Regions from separate parts of the Streptomyces sp. NPDC053079 genome, predicted to be linked through region 4. Evidence: riboswitches for the same ligand, from Rfam matches in the RefSeq annotation. Region 4 holds a riboswitch; each other region holds the start of a gene.
The links. A riboswitch is a leader RNA that binds a small molecule or an ion and turns the genes downstream of it on or off. The one in region 4 is predicted to bind cobalamin.

Region 1 (5,733 bases), on a different contig from region 4:
AGAGCCCGGGGTCGTCGCGTTCGACGACGAAGGCGGAGACGCCGTCCGCGCCGCCCTCGCCCGTGCGGGCCATGACGACGTAGACGTCGGCCGCGCCCGCCCCGGAGATGAACTGCTTGACGCCTGTGAGGACGTAGCCGTCGCCGTCCCGCCGCGCGCGGGTGCGCAGGGCGGCGGCGTCCGAGCCGGCGCCCGGCTCCGTCAGGCAGTAGCTGCCCAGCGCCTGCATGCCGCAGAGCCCGGGCAGCCAGCGGCCGCGCTGGGCCGCGTCGCCGTACCGGTCGAGCATCCAGGCGACCATGTTGTGGATGGAGAGGTAGCCCGCGATGGAGGGGCAGCCGGTGGCCAGTGCCTCGAAGACCAGGACGCCGTCGCCGCGGGTGAGGCCGGAGCCGGCGTGCTCCTCGCGGACGTAGACGCCGCCGAGGCCGAGTTCCGCGGCCTTGCGCAGGACGTCGAGCGGGAAGTGCTTGTCGCGGTCCCAGCCGACGGCGTGCGGGGCCAGGTGCTCCTGGGCGAAGTCGAGGGTGACCTCGGCCAGGGCGAGCTGGTCCGTGGTGAGAGTGGTCGTCACCGCGCTCACCCCATCGTCGGGATGGTGAAGCTCGCGCCTTCCTTGACCCCGGAGGGCCAGCGCGAGGTGACGGTCTTGGTGCGGGTGTAGAAGCGGACGGCGTCCGGGCCGTGCTGGTTGAGGTCGCCGAATCCGGACCGCTTCCAGCCGCCGAAGGTGTGGTAGGCGACGGGTACCGGAATGGGCACGTTGACGCCGACCATTCCCGTGGTCACCCGCCGGGTGAAGTCCCGGGCGGTGTCCCCGTCCCGGGTGAAGATCGCCACCCCGTTCCCGTACGGGTGCTCGCTCGGCAGCCGCAGGGCCGCCTCGTAGTCGGCGGCGCGGGCGACGCACAGCACCGGGCCGAAGATTTCCTCGCGGTAGATCCGCATGGCGGGGGTGACACGGTCGAAGAGGGTGGCGCCGGCGAAGAAGCCGCCCTCGTGGCCGGGCAGGACGAAGCCCCGGCCGTCGACGACGAGTTCGGCGCCCTCGGTGGCGCCGATGCCGACGTAGCGGCGTACGCGCTCCAGGGCGTCACGGCTCACCAGCGGGCCGAAGTCGGCCTCCGGGTCGTCCGAGCGTCCGATCCGCAAGTTCCCGATGCGTTCCTTGAGGCGTGCGACCAGCGCGTCGGCCGTCTCCTCCCCGACGGGCACGGCCACGGAGATGGCCATGCAGCGCTCGCCCGCCGAGCCGTACCCGGCGCCGACCAGCGCGTCGACGGCCTGGTCGAGGTCGGCGTCCGGCATCACGATCATGTGGTTCTTGGCGCCGCCGAAGCACTGGGCGCGCTTGCCGTGCGCGGCGGCCGTGGCGTAGACGTGCGCGGCGACGGAGGTGGAGCCGACGAAGCCGACGGCCTGCACCCGGGGGTCCGTCAGCAGGGTCTCGGCGGACTCCTTGCCGCCGTTGACCACGTTCAGGATCCCCGGCGGGAGGCCGGCCTCGAGGAAGAGCTCCGCGAGGCGCAGCGGTACGGACGGGGCCCGTTCGGACGGCTTGAGGACGAAGGCGTTTCCGCAGGCGATGGCCGGTGCGGCCTTCCACAGGGGGATCATCGCGGGGAAGTTGAAGGGGGTGATGCCGGCCGTGACGCCCAGCGGGGAGCGCAGTGAGTGGACGTCGATGCCGGTGCCGGCGTTGTCGGTGAACTCGCCCTTGAGCAGGTGCGGGATGCCGGCGGCGAACTCGACCACTTCCAGGCCGCGCTGGAGGTCGCCGTGGGCGTCGGCGACGGTCTTGCCGTGCTCGCGGGACAGCAGGCGGGCCAGCGACTCCCGTTCGCCCTCGACGAGTTGGAGGAACCGCAGCAGGACGCGGGCGCGGCGCTGCGGATTCCACTCGCCCCACTCCGGTTGCGCGGCGGCGGCGTCCGCGATCGCGGACGCGGTGTCCTCGCGCCCGGCCAGGGGCACCCGGGCCTGTACGGCGCCGGTGTTGGGGTCGTACACGTCGGTGAAGAGCCCCGACGTTCCGGGGGTGTGCTTGCCGCCGATGAAATGTGTCAGTTCACGGACCATGGAAGCCTGCTCTCGTCAGGTCAGGTGAGATCCGGGGATGGGCATGGGGCTTCGTGGCTCTGCGAAGAGCTACGCGTGCGCGGACATGAGCGCGCGCTCCGCCGGATCACCAGGGTCGTGAGTACGGACCGGTGCCATGCGTGTCTGCTCCATCCTCGTGGACAACACGGAACACCCGCGGCCGGTATCCTGACTCCCGGATCACCGCGCGCCGCCAGCCTTCCCGACGCATGGCACATCTCGTCAGTGGCGTGCTGTCGACGGCTCACTCCCCGGTCACAGTGGCGGGACCGTGCCGGAATCACACCGGCTTCCCTGACACCGCGGGCCTTGGTCGCGAACATATAGTTGGACGTCCTAGTAAGTCCACCCCAGCGTGATCACTTGTCCGCCACCGGGTACGGCACGAACGTGCTGCTGTTCTCGTCGATCGCCAGCGGCCGGCCCAGCGGCGGCACCGCGCGCTGCGGGCAGTCCAGGCGTTCGCAGATCCGGCAGCCCATGCCGATCGGGGTGGCCGCGGAGGTGTTGGCGAGGTCGAGCCCGTCGGAGTAGACGAGCCGGGAGGCGTGGCGCACTTCGCAGCCGAGGCCGATGGCGAACGTCTTGCCCGGCTCGCCCCAGCCCCCGCGGTGCCGGGTGACGGCGCGGGCGGTCCACAGGTAGCGCTGTCCGTCCGGCATGGCGGCGATCTGGACGTGGATCCGGCCCGGGGCGGCGAACGCCTCGTACACGTTCCACAAGGGGCAGGTGCCGCCCGCTCGGGAGAAGTGGAAGCCGGTGGCGGACTGGCGCTTGGACATGTTGCCGGCGCGGTCCACGCGGACGAAGGAGAACGGCACACCGCGCAGCCGCGGCCGCTGGAGGGTGCTGAGGCGGTGGCAGACGGTCTCGTAGCCGAGGCCGAAGCGGTCGGTGAGCCGCTCGATGTCGTAACGGACCTCCTCCGCGGCCGTGTGGAAGGCGCGGTACGGCAGGATCAGCGCGGCGGCGAAGTAGTTGGCGATGCCGATCCTGGCGAGCGACCAACTGGCCGAGCCCTCCGCGTAGTCCTCCGACGCCAGCGCGGACAGCCGGTCGCCGAACTCCAGCAGCGCCAGCTGGGTGGCCATGCGGAAGGCCTGCTGGCCGGGGCGCAGCCGGTTGGACAGGTGCAGGACGCGGGTGACCGGGTCGTAGTGGTGCAGCCGGTCGCAGTCCGCCGCCAGCCGCACCCCGTGCCGCTCGGTCAGGCGCGCGGAGAGCGTCCGCACCACCTCGCCCGGCCGCACGCCCAGGGTGTGGGCCAGGTCCTCGGCCGCGAGATCGGCCTCGTGGAGGTAGTTCTGCCGCCGGTAGAAGAACTCCCGTATCTCCTCGTGCGGGGAGCGCGGCAGGGCCACGTCCTCGTGACCGCGGGCCTCCGCGGCTTCGGCCAGCCGCTCGGCCAGGGCGTGGCCGCGGCGGCCGAGGTCGAGCAGGACCGAGGCCACGGCCGGCATGCGCGAGGCCAGTTCCGCGAGGTCGGAGGGGGAGACCCGGGCGGCGTCGACCTCGGTGGCGAGCACCTCGCGCAGGTCGGCCACGAGTCTGCTGGTGTCGCGCTCCGAGAAGAACCCCGGGTCGACGCCGAAGGCCTCGGTCAGCCGCAGCAGCACCGGCACGGTCAGCGGCCGGGAATCGTGCTCCATCTGATTGAGGTAGCTGGGGGAGATCGCCAGGACGCGCGCCAGCTCCGCCTGACTGAGCCGCCGCTCCTCGCGCAACCGCCGCAGCCGCGCCCCCGCGTATGTCTTGCCCACCGCTCTCCCCCTGCTCCGTGCCCGACGTCCTTGATCTGACGGGTGTGTTGGCAAGATTCGCAGAACCGGGCCGGAAGATGCGCAGAACTTGGCAATCTTCCACGGTTGATGGCACTGAGTGCCACTGCCAGAGTCGTAGTGCGGCCCACCGCCCCTCCGGGCGCACTGCTCACCGCTTCACGCGCCCGGAAGGGCGGCGGCGCCGCATCGGCGGCACGTCACTCAGTGACAACCCCACGCATCCTTCACAAGAACCGTGTGATCTCAGCGAACCCGGGAGACGGTCATGGCGCAGGCACAGACGGCGGCGGAAGCACTGGCGGACCGGTGGGCGACGGACCCCCGCTGGAAGGGCGTCGAGCGCACCTACGGTGCACAGGACGTGATCCGGCTGTCGGGCAGCGTCCGCGAGGAGCACACCCTGGCCCGGCGCGGCGCCGAACGGCTCTGGCGCCAACTGCACGAACGCGACTACATCCACGCCCTCGGCGCGCTCACCGGCGGCCAGGCCGTCCAGCAGGTCCGGGCCGGCCTCCAGGCCATCTACCTCTCCGGCTGGCAGGTGGCCGCCGACGCCAACCAGGCCGGCCACACCTACCCCGACCAGAGCCTGTACCCGGTCAACTCCGTGCCGCAGGTGGTCCGCAGGATCAACAACGCACTGTTGCGCGCCGACCAGATCGCCACAGTCGAGGGCGCCCGGGACGGCATCGACTGGCTCGCGCCCATCGTCGCCGACGCCGAGGCCGGCTTCGGCGGGCCGCTCAACGCCTTCGAACTGACCAAGGCGATGATCGCCGCCGGTGCGGCCGGCATCCACTACGAGGACCAGCTCGCCTCCGAGAAGAAGTGCGGCCACCTCGGCGGCAAGGTCCTCGTCCCCACCGCCCAGCACATCCGCACCCTCAACGCGGCCCGCCTCGCCGCCGACATCGCGGACGTCCCCACCGTCATCGTGGCCCGCACCGACGCGCTCGCCGCGAACCTGCTGACCAGCGACGTCGACGAGCGCGACGCCCGCTTCGCCACCGGGGAGCGCACCGCCGAGGGCTTCTACCGGGTCGAGAACGGCATGGCCCCCGTCATCGCCCGCGGCCTGGCCTACGCCCCCTACGCCGACCTCATCTGGGTGGAGACCGGAACCCCGGACCTGGCCCAGGCACGGGAGTTCGCCGAGGCGATCCACGCCGAGTACCCGGAGCAGATGCTGGCCTACAACTGCTCGCCCTCCTTCAACTGGAAGGCGGCCCTCGACGACGACCAGATCGCCAAGTTCCAGCGGGAGCTGGGGGCGATGGGCTACCGCTTCCAGTTCATCACCCTGGCGGGCTTCCACTCCCTCAACCACGGCATGTTCGACCTGGCCCGCGGCTACGCCGAGCACGGCATGACCGCCTACGTCGACCTGCAGGAGCGCGAGTTCGCCGCGCAGGAGCACGGCTTCACCGCGGTCAGGCACCAGCGCGAGGTCGGCACCGGCTACTTCGACCTCGTCTCCACCGCCGTCAACCCCGCCTCCTCGACCACCGCGCTGACCGGCTCCACGGAGGAGGAGCAGTTCCACTAGGCAGCCCCAGGGCGGGCCGGGGAACCACGCACCCGGCCCGCCCCGCCTCCGCCCGGCCCCTACCGCTCCGCTTGAGGAGACCCGCATGTCAACCACCGCTCTGACCAGCACGGTCCAGGTCCTCGGGGCACCGGGCGACCGCCACGGCGAGATCCTCACCCCCGAGGCGCTGGACTTCCTCGGCCGCCTCGACGCGGCCTTCGCGAACCGGCGCTTCGAACTGCTCGCCGAGCGCCGCCGGCGCACCGAGCGGCTCGCCTCCGGCACCCCGCTCGACTTCTCGCCCGCCACCTCGGCCGTCCGCGC
Region 2 (5,733 bases), on a different contig from region 4:
CGGGAGATGTCGCCGGCGAGGATCGGCGGGCGGACGTAGCGGGTGCCGTAGGACTGCACCCATCCGTGCTGGGTGGCCAGGTAGCCGGTCAGCTGCTCGGCGAAGTACTGGACCATGTCGTTGCGTTCCGGCTCACCGTGCACGAGGACGTCCAGGCCGGCCTTGTCCTGGAAAGCCAGGACCTCACGGATCTCGGTCGCGATGCGCTCGTCGTAGGCGGTGGCGTCGATGCGCCCGGCGCGCAGGTCGGCGCGGGCGGTGCGCAGTTCGCGGGTCTGGGGGAACGAGCCGATGGTGGTGGTGGGCAGCAGCGGCAGGCCGAGCCGGGCCCGCTGGGCGGCGGCGCGCTCGGCGTACGGCTGGGGGCGGCGGGCGTCCGCGGCGGTGACGGCCGCCGCGCGGGCCCGTACGGCCGGGTCGCGGGTGAGGGCGGAGGCGGCGCGGGAGGCCCGGGCGGAGCGGTTGGCGGCGAGCTGCGGGGCGATGGTGTCGCTGCCCTCGTTGAGGCCGCGGGCGAGGGTGACGGTCTCCTCGGCCTTCTGCCGGGCGAAGGCCAGCCAGCGGGCGACCTGCGGGTCGACGTCGCGCTCGGCGGTGGCGTCGAGGGGGACGTGCAGCAGGGAGCAGGAGGGGGCGACGTCCACCCGGTCGGCGAGGCCGAGGAGGGTGGCGAGGGTGGACAGGGACCGTTCGAGGTCGTTGATCCACACGTTGCGCCCGTCGATCACGCCCGCGATCAGACGCTTGCCGGGCAGGCCGCCGGCGGCGGCGAGGGCGTCGAGGTTGGCGGCGGCGGGTCCGGTGAAGTCCAGGGCCAGGCCCTCGACGGGGGACTTGGCGAGGACGGGCAGGGCGTCGCCCACGCGGTCGAAGTAGGTGGCCGCCAGCAGCTTGGGCCGGTCGGCGAGGCCGCCCAGCTCCCGGTAGGCGCGGGCGGCGGCGTTCAGTACGGCCGGGGGCTGGTCCTGCACCAGGGCGGGCTCGTCGAGCTGGACCCACTCGGCGCCGGCCGCCCGCAGGTCGGAGAGGACCTCGGCGTACACGGGCAACAGCCGGTCCAGGAGGGTGAGGGGCTGGAAGCCGGGCGGGGCGCCGGGCGCGGGTTTGGCCAGCAGCAGATAGGTGACGGGGCCGACGAGCACGGGCCGGGCCGCGTGGCCCTGGGCGAGGGCTTCCCCCAACTCGCCCGTCTGCTTGGTGGAGTCGGCGGAGAAGGCGGTGTCCGGGCCCAGTTCGGGCACGAGGTAGTGGTAGTTGGTGTCGAACCACTTCGTCATCTCCAGCGGCGGGAACTGCTGGGTGCCGCGGGCCATGGCGAAGTAGCCGTCCAGGGCGTCGGCTTCGACGGCGGCGCGGTACCGCTCGGGGACGGCGCCGACCATGACGGTGGTGTCCAGGACGTGGTCGTAGAGGGAGAAGTCCCCGGTGGGGACCTCGTGGACGCCGGCGTCGGCCAGGCGCCGCCAGGCGTCGCGGCGCAGGGCGGCCGCGGTGTCGTGCAGGGCTGCGGCGTCGACGCGGCCGGCCCAGTAGCCCTCGACGGCCTTCTTCAGTTCACGGCCGGGCCCCTGCCGGGGGTAGCCGTGGACGGTGGCCCGGGCGCGGACGGCGGTGGGGGCGGTGGGGTGTGTTGCCACGGAACTCTCCTTCGCGAGTCGCGGGGGATCCCGGCGGGACCCGAGCGTACGAAGGGTCGGCAGATGCCGGCGGAGCACGCCCAGGCATGCGCCGTCCGTACCGCCGGCCCGCCCTCGAGGCCACCGAGATCACCGCGTGCGGTCGCACGCGGGCAGCGGCAGGTATTCGGACTCGCGGGCACGCCGTGTCGGTGGAGGACACGGCACCTAGTGGCCGTCGCTTCCCGGACCGCCGGGGCGGTCCAGTGCGTATGACGGCGGTCGTTCCCGCTCACCGCTGCGGGGCAGTCCCGGATTCCCACCGGGTTCCCTCTTGCGACGCGCCCGCCTGGAGGGCGGGGCGAACCGGCTGCGCCTTCACCCTAGACGCAGGGGCCCGTCCGCCGACAGGGGTTGCCCGGACAGTTTCGATCTTGCGTGCGGACGCGCGGGGTAGGGTCGTGGGCCGTGGCCGCCCCTGCGGGCCGTCAGGACCCCCAGCAGCGCCATAAGGCGAAAATTGCGGCCAAAACAGGAAACCTCACCGGGCCGTACCCCCTCTTCCCTCCCGGAGAACCCACTCCGAAGAGGAGCGACAACCGTGGGCCTTACGTCCCAGACTTTCCTGCTGTTCCTGGTGGTCATCGCCGTCGCGCTGGCCGCCCTCGTGCTGTGGCTGTGGCCACGGGCCGCGAAGAAGGGGATCCCGGCGCTCCTCTCCCGGCTCGGCCTGCTCGCCGTGGCGCAGCTGGGCATCCTGTCGGTGCTGCTCGTCGCGGCGAACAACGAGTTCGGCTTCTACTCCACGTGGAACGAGCTCCTCGGCCGCAACTCCAGCAAGCAGGAGCTGAAGGGCGGCAAGGACGGCAAGCGGCCGCCCGCGCTCGTCGTGAAGGGCCAGGAGTCCGTCGGCCTGGGCCCGAAGGAGAAGGCCGGCCAGGTCGACCGGATCGAGATACGCGGTCCCGTCAGCGGGCTGGGCATGGACGGCTTCGCCTATCTGCCGCCGCAGTACTTCCAGAAGGAGCACGAGAACGACCGGTTCCCCGTGATCGTGGCGATCACCGGGCAGCCCGGCGTCTCCAAGAACCTCATCACCCAGATCAAGGTCCCGCAGGCGGCCTCCCGCGCCATCGTGGCCAAGCAGATCAGGCCGACGATCGTGCTGATGGTCCGGCCGTCGGTCGTGGCGGACCGCGACACCAACTGCACGGACGTGCCGGGCGGCCCGCAGGCCATGACGTTCTTCAACCAGGACCTGCCCATCGCCGTCAACGACGTGTACCGCGCGGACAATTCGCGGGGCGGCTGGGGCGCGGTGGGCAACTCCACGGGCGGGTACTGCGCGCTGAAGGCGGCCATGACCAACCCGGCCCGCTACGGCGCCGCGGCCGGGCTGTCCGCCGACCTCTTCGCGCGCCAGGACCGCGACACCGGTGACCTCTACGCGGGCAACAAGCAGATCAGGAACGAGTCCGACCTGACCTGGCGCCTGGAGCACATGGCTCCGCCGCCGGTGTCCCTGCTCCTGGCCGCCAGCTCGAAGGGCGAGGAGAAGTACTACGAGCCCATGCTGAAGTTCGCGGGGAAGGCCAAGGCGCCGACCAAGGTCGACAAGCTGGTCCGTGAGGAGGGCGGCCACAACTTCCAGACCTGGCGCGAGGAATACCCCGAGGTCCTGCGCTGGCTCGACAAGGAGCTGACCGCCCGCCGCTGAGGCCGCGCGGGGTTTCCCGTCCGGCCGGGAACGGTTTCGGCCACGGCCACGTCCCAGCCAGTGTGGCCCGAATGCGCACGGCTCGGTACGCCGTACGCAGGGGGAGGGGGCGTACGGCATGGACGGGATGGACACCACGCGGCGCAAACCGCTGCTGGCCGGGCGGTACCGGCTCATGGAACAGCTGGGGCACGGCGGCATGGGCGTCGTCTGGCTCGCCATGGACGAGGTGCTCGACCGGGAGGTCGCGGCCAAGGAGGTCCGGGCGCCGGAGCACATGAACGACGAGGACGTCCGGGTGCTGTACGCGCGCCTGAAGCAGGAGGCCCGGGCCGCCGCGCGGGTCGCCCACCCCCATGTGATCACCGTGCACGACGTGGTCGAGCAGGAGGGCCGCCCCTGGATCGTCATGGAGCTGGTGCGCGGCCAGTCGCTGGACAAGGTGCTCCGGCAGGAGGGCGTGCTCCAGCCCAAGGAGGCGGCCAGGATCGGCGCGCAGGTGCTGCAGGCGCTGCGCGCCGCCCACGCCGTGGGGGTGCTGCACCGCGACGTCAAGCCGGCGAACGTCCTGCTGGAGGCCGGGGGCCGGGTGGTGCTCACCGACTTCGGCATCGCCGTCATCGAGGGCGCCGGCACCCTGACGCGCACCGGCGACCTGGTCGGCTCCGCCGAGTACCTGGCCCCGGAGCGGGCCACGGGCCGTCGCCCGGGCATCCCCTCCGACCTGTGGTCGCTGGGCACCCTGCTGTACGTGGCGGTGGAGGGGGTCTCCCCGTTCCGCCGGGGCGACGCGCTCAGCACGCTGCGGGCCGTGGTCGACGACGAGCCCGCGGCGCCCCGGCGGGCCGGGCCGCTGACGCCGGTGCTGGAGGGGCTGCTGCGCAAGGACCCGGAAGCCCGCATGGGCTCGGCGGAGGCCGAGCAGCTCCTCGACCGGGTCGCCGCCGGCCTGCTCACGGAGGAACCGCCCGGGTACGTCCGCACCGCCCTCGACGAGCGGGTGCGCCACCCGGACCCCGGACGGCCGCTGACGGTACCCGACACGCCGACACCGACACCCACGCCCGTACCGACACCGACACCGACGCCCTCACCTGCGCCGAGGCCCACGCCGACGCCGGAACCCGGGCCCGTCGTGGGGCGCTCCGCGGGGACGCCGTCCGTCAACGTGCCGGTCGGGCTGCAGCAGGGCGGCCTGGCGACTCCCCTTCTCGCTCCGGGCCCGGGAGGGTCCGCCGCGTCCGTCGGGTATCCCGTGCGTCCGCTGCCGCACCCCGGGACGGGGCCGGAGCCCGGCCCGGAGCCACGGCCGCGGACGGCGGTGTGGATCGTGGCGGCCGTCGTCGCGCTGGTCCTGCTCGCCGGTGGGGCCGCGGCCCTGTTCGCCCTGCGCGACAACAGCGGCTCGCAGCCGGGCGACAACCCGGGCGGCGGCCCCACGGGGGTGGCCACGCCCGGGCAGACGGAGGACACGTCCGAGCCGGCGACCCCCGGACCCACCACGGACCCCACCACGGACCCGACCACGGGTCCGAGCACCGACCCGACGGGGTACGCCAGTTGCGGCAGCGGCTGGGTGACCTCGTGCTAGCGCGTACGGACTGAACCGTCGGAATTCGTGAACCGGCTATCGGGGGGTGTGCGCTGTGAGGCGCGAACGGATGAGGATCGTCTCCCTGCTGGCCGTCTGCGCGCTGCTGGGCGGCGCGGGGGCGGCGGGCTGTTCGAAGGCTTCGAAGAAGATGGTCGCCGAGATAGCCCTGGAAGCCGCGGGGGTGATCGCGCCGGGTGCGTTCATACCGGCGCCGGGCACCGATCTGCAGGGGGTCAAGGCGCTGCCCCGCAGCGGTGAGAAGGCGGCCGAGGCCCGGGGGGTCATCGGCGGGACCCCGGGCAAGACCCGCTGCGACAAGAGCAAGCTGGTCACCGAGCTCCTGCGCGACCCCGCCAAGGCGGCGGCCTGGGCCAAGATCCGGAAGATCCCCGTCGACAAGATCGAGGAGCACGTCAAGGGCCTGAGCGAGGGCCATGTGCTCGTGGACACCCTGGTCAGGAACCACAATTACCAGGGGGACGGCAAGACGGTCTCGTATCTGTCCGTCGTCCAGGTCGGTACCGCGCTGCTCTTCGACGCGTACCGGAACCCCGCGGTCAAGTGCAACTGCGGCAATCCGCTGCTGCAGCCCGAGAACAACGTCGACCGCATGGCGTCCACGTACACCGGGCAGCACTGGGAGAGCTTCCAGAACTCGCAGGTCACCGTCATCACCGCGAGGCCCCTGGACGAGGGGCCCATGAAGACCCTCCCGCTCGTCGACGCCTACCAGCCCGACAAGGGCTTCGACCGCCCGGTGGGCAGCGACGGCGCGGACGACTCCAAGACCTTCCCGGTGCCCCTGC
Region 3 (5,733 bases), on a different contig from region 4:
CTTCGTCTCCAGCCGCTCCAGCTTCTCGACCTCGTTGATCCACTTGAAGCAGAACTGGGCCTTCTCGCGGATGGAGGGGATGTTCTCCACCGCGTCGAACGCCGCGGCGCGGTCGTCCGGGTCGGGCAGGTAGGTGTCCAGCAGGGTCAGATAGAACTGGACGTGCACGGCCTCCTCGAAGAGCTGCCGCGACAGGTACAGCCGCGCCTCGGGGGAGTTGATGTGCTTGTACAGCGTCAGGACCAGGTTGTTCGCCACGATCGAGTCGCCGGTCGCGAAGAACGCGACCAGGCGGCCGATCATGTGCTGCTCGCCCGGCGAGAGCTTGGCGAGGTCGGCGACGTCCGAGTGGAGGTCGACCTCCTCCACGGTCCAGGTGTTCTTGATCGCGTCGCGGTAGCGGTCGTAGAAGTCCGGGTACCGCATCGGGCGCAGGGTCAGCTCGAAGCCCGGGTCGAGCAGGTTCTTCTCGGTGGAGCTCATTACTGGCAGGCCTCGCAGGACTCGGGGTTCTCAAGGGAGCAGGCGATGGCGTCCGCGTCGGGCGCGGCCTGCTGCACCGGGATGGTGGCGGCCGCACTGGCCGACCGGGCGATCCGGGTCGCCGGACGCGAGCGCAGGTAGTACGTCGTCTTGATGCCCTGCTTCCAGGCGTACGCGTACATCGAGCTGAGCTTGCCGATGGTGGGCGAGGCCATGAAGAGGTTCAGCGACTGGCTCTGGTCCAGGTACGGCGTACGGGCCGCGGCCATGTCGATCAGGTAGCGCTGCGGGATCTCCCAGGCGGTGCGGTACAGGTCGCGCACCTCCTGCGGGATCCACTTCAGGTCCTGGATCGAGCCGTTGGCGTCCGTCATGGCGTCGCGGGTCGTGCGGTCCCACACGCCGAGCTTCTTGAGGTCCTCCACCAGGTAGGTGTTGACCTGCAGGAACTCACCGGAGAGCGTCTCGCGCTTGAAGAGGTTGGAGACCTGCGGCTCGATGCACTCGTACACGCCCGCGATGGAGGCGATGGTCGCCGTGGGGGCGATCGCCAGCAGCAGCGAGTTGCGCATGCCGACCTCGGCGATGCGGGCGCGCAGCGCGTCCCAGCGGTCCGCCCAGGCCGGGACGGCGTTGGGGTAGTGGTCGGGGTGCAGCACGCCGCGGGCGGTGCGTGTCGCGGACCAGGCCGCGTGCGGGCCGTGCCGCTCGGCGAGGTCGGCGGAGGCCTCGTACGCCGCGAGCATGATCCGCTCGGAGATGCGGGTGGACAGCTCCTTCGCCTCGGGGGAGTCGAAGGGCAGGCGCAGGCGGAAGAAGACGTCCTGCAGGCCCATCAGGCCCAGGCCCACCGGGCGCCAGCGGTTGTTGGAGTTGCCGGCCTGCTCGGTCGGGTAGAAGTTGATGTCCACGACGCGGTCGAGGAACGTCACGGCCGTACGGACCGTACGGTCGAGCTTCTCCCAGTCCATCTCGCCGTCGGCACCCAGGTGCTGCGCGAGGTTGACCGAGCCGAGGTTGCAGACCGCGGTCTCGCTGTCGTCGGTGACCTCGAGGATCTCGGTGCAGAGGTTCGAGGAGTGGACGACCTTGCCCTTTTCGGCCGTCTGGTTGGCCGTGCGGTTGGCGGCGTCCTTGAACGTCATCCAGCCGTTGCCGGTCTGCGCGAGGGTGCGCATCATGCGGGCGTACAGCACGCGGGCCGGGATCTGCTTGACGGCCTTGCCCTCGGCCTCGTACCGGCGGTACGCGGCGTCGAACTCGTCGCCGTAGAGGTCGACCAGGTCGGGCGTGTCGGCGGGGGAGAACAGCGACCAGTCGGCGTCGGCCTCGACGCGGCGCATGAACTCGTCCGGGATCCAGTGCGCGATGTTGAGGTTGTGGGTGCGGCGGGCCTCCTCACCGGTGTTGTCGCGGAGCTCCAGGAACTCCTCGATGTCCGCGTGCCAGGTCTCCAGGTAGACGCAGGCGGCGCCCTTGCGCCGACCACCCTGGTTGACCGCCGCCACGGAGGCGTCGAGGGTGCGCAGGAACGGCACGATGCCGTTGGAGTGACCGTTGGTGCCGCGGATCAGCGAGCCGCGCGAGCGGATGCGGGAGTAGGACAGGCCGATGCCGCCCGCGTGCTTCGACAGGCGCGCCACCTGGTGGTAGCGGTCGTAGATCGAGTCCAGCTCGTCCAGCGGCGAGTCCAACAGGTAGCAGGACGACATCTGCGGGTGGCGGGTGCCGGAGTTGAAGAGCGTGGGGGAGGACGGCAGGTACGACAGCGTGCTGGTCAGCCGGTACAGCTCCGCGACGTCGTCCAGGGCCCGCTCCGAGTGGTCCTCGGCCAGACCGCAGGCCACGCGCAGCAGGAAGTGCTGCGGGGTCTCGATCACGTCGCGGTGGATCGGGTGGCGCAGCAGGTAGCGGCTGTGCAGGGTGCGCAGGCCGAAGTAGCCGAAACGGTCGTCGGCGCCGTCGGTCAGCGCCGTCTCGACCAGGGCGTCCAGGCGCTCGGCGTGGGTGGCCACGAAGGCGGCGGTCTCGTCCGCGATCAGGCCCTCGCGGTGGCCGACGGCGACCGAGGCGGAGAAGGACGTCGCACCCTGGCCGGCCGCCTCGTCGGCGATGGCACGGGTGAGCAGCCGGGCGGCGAGCTTGGAGTACTCCGGCTCCTCGGCGATGAGACCGGCGGCGGCCTCGGTGGCGAGGGAGCGCAGCTCGGCCTCGTCCGAACCGGGGTGCCGGCCGCGCAGCGCGGCGGCGGCGACCTTGCCCGGGTCGGTGGCGGGCAGATCGGCGGTGAGATCGGTCAGGGTGCGCAGCAGCGCGGTCCCGGGGCCGCCGGTCGCTTCCGCGTTCGCTGAGACCGGATCTGCGGGCGCGATGGTCACGTGTGGCTCTCCCTCGCTCGGCTGGGGTGGGCCGGGCGGGAGGCGCGCGACGGTCGCGTACGGGCATGCCGCTTGCACCAGGGCACACCTCGTAGGCGTCCGCCGGCCCAACCCGCGGGGCCCGGACGAATTCAACGCCCATAGCCGAGCCCAGGGCAGGCTCGGTGGTGGACGCGCTGTCGGCAGGTCCTCGGACTTCGGTGCGCTGTGTATATGCGCACACATACACCGTTGCGGGACAGTTCCGGATTTCCACCGGATTCCCCTGCGACGACAGCGAGGACGAGCATACATCTAGTGCCGGGCCTCGTACGCGCCCCCACATGTTGTGTCGTCCCGTCATGAAGCGGTTGCGGAATGTGCTAACGGGTGGGCCCGGCAGGGCAAGCGAAGAGGGCCGTCACGCCCCCTGGACGGGGGTGTGGCGGCCCTCTGGAGGGTGGGTCGGGTCAGTGCCCGCCGGGGGCCCCCACGGTGGCCGGGGGGAGGTCCGTACGGACGCCTGGGTCGCCGGCGTCGGCGGTGTAGTCCGACGGCCGGGTCTCGTCCACGCCGTCGGGCGCCTTCAGCGCCCTGAGGACGAACGTCGCGACGATGACGACGATCACATTGAGGACGAAGGCGGTGAGGCCGATGTAGCCCTTCTCGCCGATGAGCGGGATCAGGTTGGTGTTGCCGAAGTGGTCCTGGGTGGCGCTCGGCGTGTCGTACGCCCGCCAGGTGCCGTAGATCATCCCGGCCGCCCAGCCCGCGAGCAGCGCCCAGCGGTGGCACCAGCGGGTGAAGAGACCGCCGACCAGGGCCGGCACGGTCTGCAGGATCCAGATGCCGCCGAGCAGCTGGAAATTGATGGCGACCGTTTTGTCCATGGTCAGGACGAAGGCGAGGGCGCCGACCTTCACCAGCAGGGAGGCGAGCTTGGAGACCTTCGCCTCGTGTTCGGGAGAGGCGTCCGGCTTGATGAAGTCCTTGTAGATGTTGCGCGTGAAGAGATTTGCCGCCGCGATCGACATGATGGCGGCCGGAACGAGCGCGCCGATGCCGATGGCCGCGAAGGCCACACCCGTGAACCAGTCGGGGAACATGTCCTCGAAGAGCTGCGGGATCGCGAGCTGTCCGTTCTTCACCTTCACCCCGGCGGCGATGGCCATGAAGCCGAGCATGGCCAGCAGGCCCAGCATCAGGGAGTAAAGGGGAAGAATGGTGGTGTTGCGGCGGATGACATTGCGGCCCTTGCTGGAAAGCACCGCGGTCACCGAGTGCGGATAGAGGAACAGCGCCATCGCCGAGCCCAGGGCGAGCGTCGCGTACGCCCACTGCGCCTGCGGTCCGGTGATCAGCGAGCCGCGAGGCTTGCCGGTGGCCGGGTTTTCTGCCGCGAACGCCTCACCGGCCTTCGCGAAGATGTCGCCGAAGCCGCCGAGCTTCATCGGGATGTAGACGATCGCCACGATGATCACGATGTAGATCAAGGTGTCCTTGACGAACGCGATCAGCGCGGGCGCGCGCAGCCCCGAGGAATAGGTGTAGGCCGCGAGCACACCGAAGGCGATCAGCAGCGGCAGGTCCTTCACGAACCAGTTGGTGTTCTCCCCGCCGCCGACGCCCATGACGTCCAGAACCGCCTGGATGCCCACCAATTGCAGCGCGATGTACGGCATCGTGGCGAGTATTCCGGTCAACGCCAGGGCCAGCGAGAGGCCCTTGGAGCCGAACCGGCCCCGGACGAAGTCCGAGGACGTCACATAGCCGTGCTTGTGCGCGACCGACCAGAGGCGGGGCAGGAAGGTGAACACGAGCGGGTAACAGAGAATGGTGTACGGCACCGCGAAGAAGCCCGCCGCGCCGCCCGCGTAAATGGCGGCCGGGACGGCCACGAACGTATACGCGGTATAGAGGTCACCGCCCAGCAGGAACCAGGTGACCCAGGTGCCGAAGGAGCGGCCGCCCAGTCCCCACTCGTCGAGATTGTTCGCGTTCTCCGCGCGCCGCCACTTCGAGGCCAGAAAACCCATGACCGTGACGGCGAGGAAGAAGATGATGAAGACGGTGAGCGCGACACCGTTCACGCCGTCCTTCATCGCGGCTCACCTCCCGCACGCGCACGCGTCCGCCGCTCGTGGCGGCGCACGATGACATAGGCGACGACGGTGAGCAGCGTCGAGAGGACGACCCACAGCATCTGGTACCAGTAGAAGAAGGGGATACCGATGAAGGCCGGGGTGAGCCGGGAGTAGGAGTCGACCCAGAGCATCGCCGCGAACGGCAGGGCCAGGCATACGCCGGCGATGACCAGCGGCAGGGTGACGACCGGTTCGCGGCCACCCCCGGGTGGCTGCGCGGGTGGTTGCGACATGCGTGACTCCGTCCCCTGAGCGATCACTTGCGTAATGCGCAGGAAATCTAGGGGAGGGTGCCTCCGGACGTCACCCCCTATCCGCATATCGGAATGATTCAGAAGGTGCCGGTTCCGTTTGTGTGGGTTCCGTTTGCGTCGGTTCCGTTTGCGCCGGTGAGGAACTCGGCCGCGGCCAGGCCCGATACGCGAGTGGCCCCGTGGGTCGCGAGGTGCGGAGCGCCGGGGGTGTCGGCGCCGGGGACGCCCATCTCGACGACGACCGCGTCCGGGCGCCGCCGCAGGAGGCGGCCGAGGGCGCCGGCCATCCAGGAGTGCCGGGCCGCGTCGCGGACCACGACGACCAGCGGGCGGCCGACGGCGGGGACGAGGACGACGCGCTCCAAGACGGCCGCGTCGCGGGCGAGTTCGGGCTGCGTCAGCCGCACGGACGTGGTGGCGGGCCGCAGCGCGCGCAGGGGCGCGGCCAGCCCCCAGGGCGTCTGCCGGTCGATGGCGAGGGTGGAGGCGGGGGCG
Region 4 (5,733 bases):
GACCAGCCAGCGGCAGATGCCGGCCGTCACCACGCTCTTGCCCGCGTCCGAGGTGGTCCCGGCCACCAGCAGGCCCCCGCCCGGCGGGCGTGCGGGCCCGCTCCTGTCGGCTGTCACCGATTCCTCCTTCTGGCGAAATGTGCGAGGGAGAGCCTGCCCACCACGGCGGTCCCCAGGGCCAGCAGCGATACCCGGCGCGAGAGCCGCACCGCGCGTTCGATGTCCGCCACGGCCACGGGCCGGTTCTCCGCGCCCAGGACGGGGCGGTGTTCGACGCGGCCGGCGTAGGCGAGGGTGCCGCCCAGGCGGACCCCGAGGGCGCCGGCGAAGGCGGCCTCGACCGGGCCGGCGTTGGGGCTGGGGTGGCGGGCGGCGTCGCGCCGGGCCACGCGCCAGGCGCCGCGCGGGTCGGGACCGGCGAGGACGGCGAGGGCGGCGGTGAGGCGGGCGCCGGGCCAGCCGACGACGTCGTCGAGGCGGGCCGAGGCCCAGCCGAACCGCCGGTGGCGCGGCGACTTGTGGCCGACCATGGCGTCGAGGGTGTTGACCGCGCGGAAGCCCACCAGGCCGGGCACCCCGGCGAGGGCTCCCCAGACGAGGGCGCCCACGACGGCGTCGGAGGTGTTCTCGGCGACGGATTCGACGACGGCCCGGGCGATCTGCTGCCCGTCCAGCGCCTGCGGGTCGCGGCCGCACAGGTGCGGCAGCCGTTCCCGGGCGACCTCGATGTCGCCGGCCTCCAGGGCTCCGCCGACCGCCCGTGCCTCGCGGCCCAGGGTCGTACCGCCGAGCACGGCCCAGGTCGCGGCGGCGGTCAGCGCGGCGCCGGCGGCGGGGGAGCGGCGCGCGGTACGGGCCAGCAGCCCGGCGGCGGCCGCCGTGCCGCCCGCGCACAGCAGCGCGTGCAGGGTGCCGTAGCCGCGGTGGTCGCGCCACAGGCGCTCCTCGACGGCCTGCGCGGCGCGGCCGAACGCGGCGACGGGGTGGCCGCGGCGCGGGTCGCCCACCACGAGGTCGCAGGCGAAGCCGAGCGCGGCGCCGCAGACGAAGGCGAGATGCTTCCCGGTCAGGTTCCCGGTGATGTCCCCGGTCAGGTTCCCGGGCGTGTGATCACTGCGCGTCGGGCGCATCGGATCAGGCCGCCGTCACACCGTGGCGGGGGCGGCGCACCGGGGGCACAGGGGGCGCGAAGGGCAGGGGGCGACGGCAGCCGGGCATGGCGATGTGTCCTCACTCAGGGTCCGCGCCCTGGCTCGACGTGACCGGCGACCAGAGTCTCCTGGCTCCCGGATCGGCGTCGCCCCCGGCCTTCCGGTCCGCGGACCGCGGACCGTGGCCCTGGAATCGGGGGGACACTCCCCGGTGACAGTGGCGGGACCGCGCCGGATTCGCACCGGCTTCCTCTGCTGTCGCCGTTTGGCTCCGGAAGTCCACCACGGCCCGGGAAGGGCAGTCAACTCACCCTGACCTGCGGTGAGGCTGCCGGTCACGGGTGGGGCGGCGGGCGACGCGGGCAACGGCGAAGCGCCGGTCCGGCGGGTGCCGGACCGGCGCTTCGTGCGCGGGATGTGCTGCGGTCGCGTCAGGCGACGATCAGGTAGATGCCGTATCCCACGGCGGCCGCGCACAGCGCGAAGCAGGTGTACGCGCCGGTGCGCGCCACCGAGCTCGGGCCGGCCGCCGGGGCGGTGGCGGCGGTGGCGGCCTTGCGGGACGTGCCCACGATGCCGAGGGTGAAGACGGCCACGAGGCCGAGGGTGGCCACGAGGCTGACGCCGAAGACCTGGCCGAGTGCTGCCCAGTCGATGTTCATGGTGGTTCTCCTCCGTTGCCCGGCGGTCAGCCGGCCGTCGCGGGGGCAGGGGCGGGAGTGGCGGCCGGGGCGGCTGCCGGGGCGGCGGTGGGGCCGGCGACCGGGCCGGCCGGCGGCGGGGCGACGGCCTGGAGGGCCGCGGTGACCACGCCGACGGGCTCGGCCGGGACGGAGACGCCCTGCGGCTCGTTGAGGTCGTTGACGTTGTCGTGCGTGACCGGCTTGCGGCGCGAGGCCACCCAGATGGCGCCGCAGGCGGCCAGGGCCAGGACGGCGACCGCGGCGACGCCCCAGTCGCCCTGGTCGGCCAGGAGCGCGGCGCCGGCGCCGACGAGGCCGGCGGCCGGGAGGGTCAGGCCCCAGGCGGCGACCATGCGGCCGGCGGTGGACCAGCGGACCACGCCGCCCTTGCGGCCGAGCCCCGCGCCCATGACGGCGCCGGAGCAGACCTGGGTGGTGGAGAGCGCGAAGCCGATGTGGGAGGAGGCCAGGATGGTGACGGCGGCGCCGGTCTGGGCGGCGAAGCCCTGCGGCGGCTGGATGTCGGCCAGGCCCTTGCCGAGGGTGCGGATGATGCGCCAGCCGCCGAGGTAGGTGCCGAGCGCGATGGCGATACCGGCGGAGGCGATGACCCACATCGGCGGGTCGGCGTCCGCGCCGAGGGCGCCGCCGGAGATCAGCGCGAGGGTGATGACGCCCATGGTCTTCTGCGCGTCGTTGGTGCCGTGGGCGAGGGAGACCAGGGCGGCCGAGGCGATCTGGCCGGCGCGGTAGCCCTTGGCGCTGGCCTCGGGGTCGGTGTTGCGCGCCAGGCGGTAGGTCATCCGGGTCGCCAGCACGGTCGCCAGGCCGGCCACGACCGGGGCGACGACGGCGGGGATGAGGACCTTCATGACGACGGCGTCACCGTGGACGGCGTCGGTGCCCACCGAGGCGATGGTCGCGCCGATCAGGCCGCCGAACAGCGCGTGCGAGGAGCTGGAGGGCAGGCCCGCGAGCCAGGTGAGCAGGTTCCAGACGATCGCGCCGACCAGGCCGGCGAAGATGATCTCCGGCCGGATGCCTGATTCGTCGACGATGCCCTTGGAGATCGTCGCCGCGACCTCCACGGACAGGAACGCGCCGACGAGATTGAGCACGGCCGACATGGCCACCGCGACCTTGGGCTTGAGGGCCCCGGTGGAGATGGTGGTGGCCATGGCGTTGGCCGTGTCGTGGAAGCCGTTCGTAAAGTCGAACACCAAGGCCGTGACGATCACGATCCCGATGAGAAGCGTGATGTTTTCCATTCACCCAGGCAATCAGCTCGATGGTCAGTACGCGGCGACCGTAGGGACCCTGGGTGAACGGAAGGTGAACTGGGACGGGCAGGTCGATGACGCGAACCGGAGGCGAAGACCGATGAGGGAGTTCGAACAGGCGGGGGCCGCGCGGGACGACATACCGCGCATCTGGGCCCAGGTCGTGGCCACCGCCCGCCGCACCACCGCCGACGGGCTCGTGGTGGGCACGTCCGGCAACGTCTCCGCGCGCGTCGGCGACGTGGTCCTTGTCACTCCCACCGGCGTCCCCTACGACCGGCTGGGCCCCGGCGACGCGGTCGGCGTGGACCTCGACGGCCGTCAGGTCCTGGGCGACCTCGCGCCCACCAGCGAGCTGCCGATGCACCTGGCCGTCTACCGCTCCACCGACGCCGCCGCGATCGTGCACACCCACGCCGTGCACGCCACGGCCGTCTCCACGCTCGTCACCGAGGTGCCGCTGATCCACTACATGGCCGCCGCCCTCGGCGGGCCGGTCCGCGTCGCCCCCTACGCCCTCTACGGCACGGAGGAGCTGGCCGCCCACATGCTGCGGGCCCTCGACGGCCGCACCGGCTGCCTCCTGCAGAACCACGGCACCCTCACCTACGGCGCCACCCTCGACCAGGCCTACGACCGCACCGCACAGCTGGAGTGGATGTGCCGGGTCTGGCTCACCGCCGCCGCCGTCCCCGGCCACACCCCCTCGCTGCTCGGCCCCGGGCTCCTGGACGAGGCGGCCGCCAAGCTGCGGGGCTACGGACAGCGCGGCTGATCCCCCACTGGCCGCGCCCGCCGGGCGCGCCCACACTGGAAGGCGATGGTGCTGCGCACAGTGGCGGCCGCGGCCGCCACCACGCTGATCGGTGCCGGGGCGGCCGCGGTGGCGGCCGGGCGGTACGCCGGTGACGCTGCCCTGAAGGCGGACCCCGGCCGTCCGCCGCCCGGCGAGCCCCGGCTCGCCCTCCACGACGTCACCGGCGCCACCGTCACCCTCGGCCGTACCCCCGCCGCCCTGCTCCCGGGCACCTACGGGCTCGCGGGGCGGGGTGTGCACGCCGTCGTCGGGCCCGTCATCGCGGACGTCTCGCACCCGCACGACCGGGTGATCCGCCGCCTGGACCGCGTCACCCGGGGCGCCCTGCGCCCCGGCGAGCGCGTCTGGCTCACCCCGCAGGTGCACGCCGGCAACCCCCGCGACGCCCTCGGCCTGGACCACGCCGAGGTGGACGTCCCCGGCGAGATGGGACCGCTGCCCGCGTGGTTCGTGCCCGGCGGCCGCGACACCTGGGTGATCACCGTGCACGGCCTGGGTGCCACCCGCGAGCACCCCATGAACGTCATGCCGTTCCTGCACGGCCAGCGGCTGCCCGTGCTCGACATCGCGTACCGCGGCGACCCCGGCGCACCCCGGCCGCCCCATGGAATCGGCCACTTCGGCGCCGGTGAATGGCGGGATCTCGACGCCGCCATCCGCTACGCGCTGCGCTACGGCGCCCGCCGGGTGGTCCTGCACGGCTGGTCCACCGGCGCCACCATGGCCCTGCTGGCCGCCCGGAACTCCGCGCTGAGCAGCCGCGTCAGCGGCCTCGTCCTGGACTCCCCGGTCCTCGACTGGCCGGCCGCGCTGCGCGCCCTCGCCGGCCGCCGCGTCCCGGCAGCCCTCATTCCGCTTGCGGTCCGGGCGACCGAGGGCCGCACCGGCCTCGCACCCCACGCCCTCCTCGCGGCGGCCGACCCCGCCGCCCTGCCCATGCCGACGCTCCTCGTGCACGGCCGCGACGACACCCTCGCGCCCCTGGCCCTCTCCCGTGAACTCGCCGCGGGGCGACCGGAACTGATCACTTTGCGGGCCGTGCGCGGAGCCGGTCACGCCGGGTCCTGGAACGTCGATCCGCAGGGCTACGAAGAGGCCCTGCGACGCTTCCTGGTCCCCCTCATGTAGGGCGCCCGCAGCCCGTACCCGGCTCCTTCCCGACGGCCCACCACCGGTCGTCAGCGGCCGGATAGTTGGTTCCGATTGGGTTTTCGGAGCGTGAACGGCAAGACTGCTCCTGTGACGTCCCGTACTCCGCGCGACTCCCGGCTCAGACTCGTTCCCCGACAGCCGATCGCCGCCGCCCGCCGGGCCGTGGCGAACCGGGGCTCCCGGCCGGCTCCCCGCCCGCCCGCGGGCACCCCGGCCCGTCCGGAACTCGCCCGGCAGGCGAGAGGCGGACTGACCGGCGCGGTCCGCCTGGCCCGCTGGGCGGCCGCCGAATGCGGCCGCGGCGCCACACTGCGGCCGGGCACGGCCGGGGGGATGGACGAGGAGACGCTCGAGCGGGCCGCCGCCGAGCTGGGACTGACCACCGGCCAGGTACGCACCGACTGGGACCGGGCCCGCCTCGCCGGCCTCCTCGAACTGCACGGCGGCACCGCCCGCCCCGGCTGGCGCCTGCAGGCCTGGGACCGCGACGACAGCGCCGTGCTGCGCGGCTGGGTCGCGCTCTTCGACGCCTGGTCCCTCGCCCACCCCGAACCCGCCGGCACCGACTCCACCATCGCCGCCGAGGTCGTCGAGGCGGCCCCCCAGCTGCTGTCGGTCATGCACCTGTCGGCCGGCCCCGTCTCCGTGGC

Region 1: it holds a riboswitch for cobalamin, as region 4 does, so the genes downstream of both, ACIGXW_RS30515 (CoA-acylating methylmalonate-semialdehyde dehydrogenase) here and ACIGXW_RS00310 (cobalamin biosynthesis protein) in region 4, are expected to answer to the same signal.
Region 2: it holds a riboswitch for cobalamin, as region 4 does, so the genes downstream of both, metE (5-methyltetrahydropteroyltriglutamate--homocysteine S-methyltransferase) here and ACIGXW_RS00310 (cobalamin biosynthesis protein) in region 4, are expected to answer to the same signal.
Region 3: it holds a riboswitch for cobalamin, as region 4 does, so the genes downstream of both, ACIGXW_RS10510 (ribonucleoside-diphosphate reductase subunit alpha) here and ACIGXW_RS00310 (cobalamin biosynthesis protein) in region 4, are expected to answer to the same signal.

Annotation. Positions count from the first base shown of each region.
Region 1 covers NZ_JBITZJ010000009.1:132,367-138,099, forward strand. The annotation lists gene ACIGXW_RS30510 (acyl-CoA dehydrogenase family protein) at 1-583, opposite strand, end outside; gene ACIGXW_RS30515 (CoA-acylating methylmalonate-semialdehyde dehydrogenase) at 580-2,079, opposite strand; cobalamin riboswitch at 2,241-2,427, opposite strand; gene ACIGXW_RS30520 (short-chain fatty acyl-CoA regulator family protein) at 2,460-3,860, opposite strand; gene aceA (isocitrate lyase) at 4,147-5,427, shown strand; gene aceB (malate synthase A) at 5,513-5,733, shown strand, end outside.
Region 2 covers NZ_JBITZJ010000009.1:226,592-232,324, reverse strand. The annotation lists gene metE (5-methyltetrahydropteroyltriglutamate--homocysteine S-methyltransferase) at 1-1,637, opposite strand, end outside; cobalamin riboswitch at 1,798-1,952, opposite strand; gene ACIGXW_RS30935 (alpha/beta hydrolase-fold protein) at 2,218-3,333, shown strand; gene ACIGXW_RS30930 (serine/threonine-protein kinase) at 3,452-4,924, shown strand; gene ACIGXW_RS30925 (DUF6777 domain-containing protein) at 4,995-5,733, shown strand, end outside.
Region 3 covers NZ_JBITZJ010000002.1:704,350-710,082, forward strand. The annotation lists gene ACIGXW_RS10505 (ribonucleotide-diphosphate reductase subunit beta) at 1-483, opposite strand, end outside; gene ACIGXW_RS10510 (ribonucleoside-diphosphate reductase subunit alpha) at 483-2,861, opposite strand; cobalamin riboswitch at 3,025-3,168, opposite strand; gene mctP (monocarboxylate uptake permease MctP) at 3,311-4,942, opposite strand; gene ACIGXW_RS10520 (DUF3311 domain-containing protein) at 4,939-5,217, opposite strand; gene ACIGXW_RS10525 (glycoside hydrolase family 3 protein) at 5,316-5,733, opposite strand, start outside.
Region 4 covers NZ_JBITZJ010000001.1:52,368-58,100, reverse strand. The annotation lists gene ACIGXW_RS00315 (cobyric acid synthase) at 1-117, opposite strand, end outside; gene ACIGXW_RS00310 (cobalamin biosynthesis protein) at 114-1,130, opposite strand; cobalamin riboswitch at 1,273-1,405, opposite strand; gene ACIGXW_RS00305 (hypothetical protein) at 1,583-1,813, opposite strand; gene ACIGXW_RS00300 (anion permease) at 1,840-3,102, opposite strand; gene ACIGXW_RS00295 (class II aldolase/adducin family protein) at 3,215-3,889, shown strand; gene ACIGXW_RS00290 (alpha/beta hydrolase) at 3,935-5,059, shown strand; gene ACIGXW_RS00285 (hypothetical protein) at 5,171-5,733, shown strand, end outside.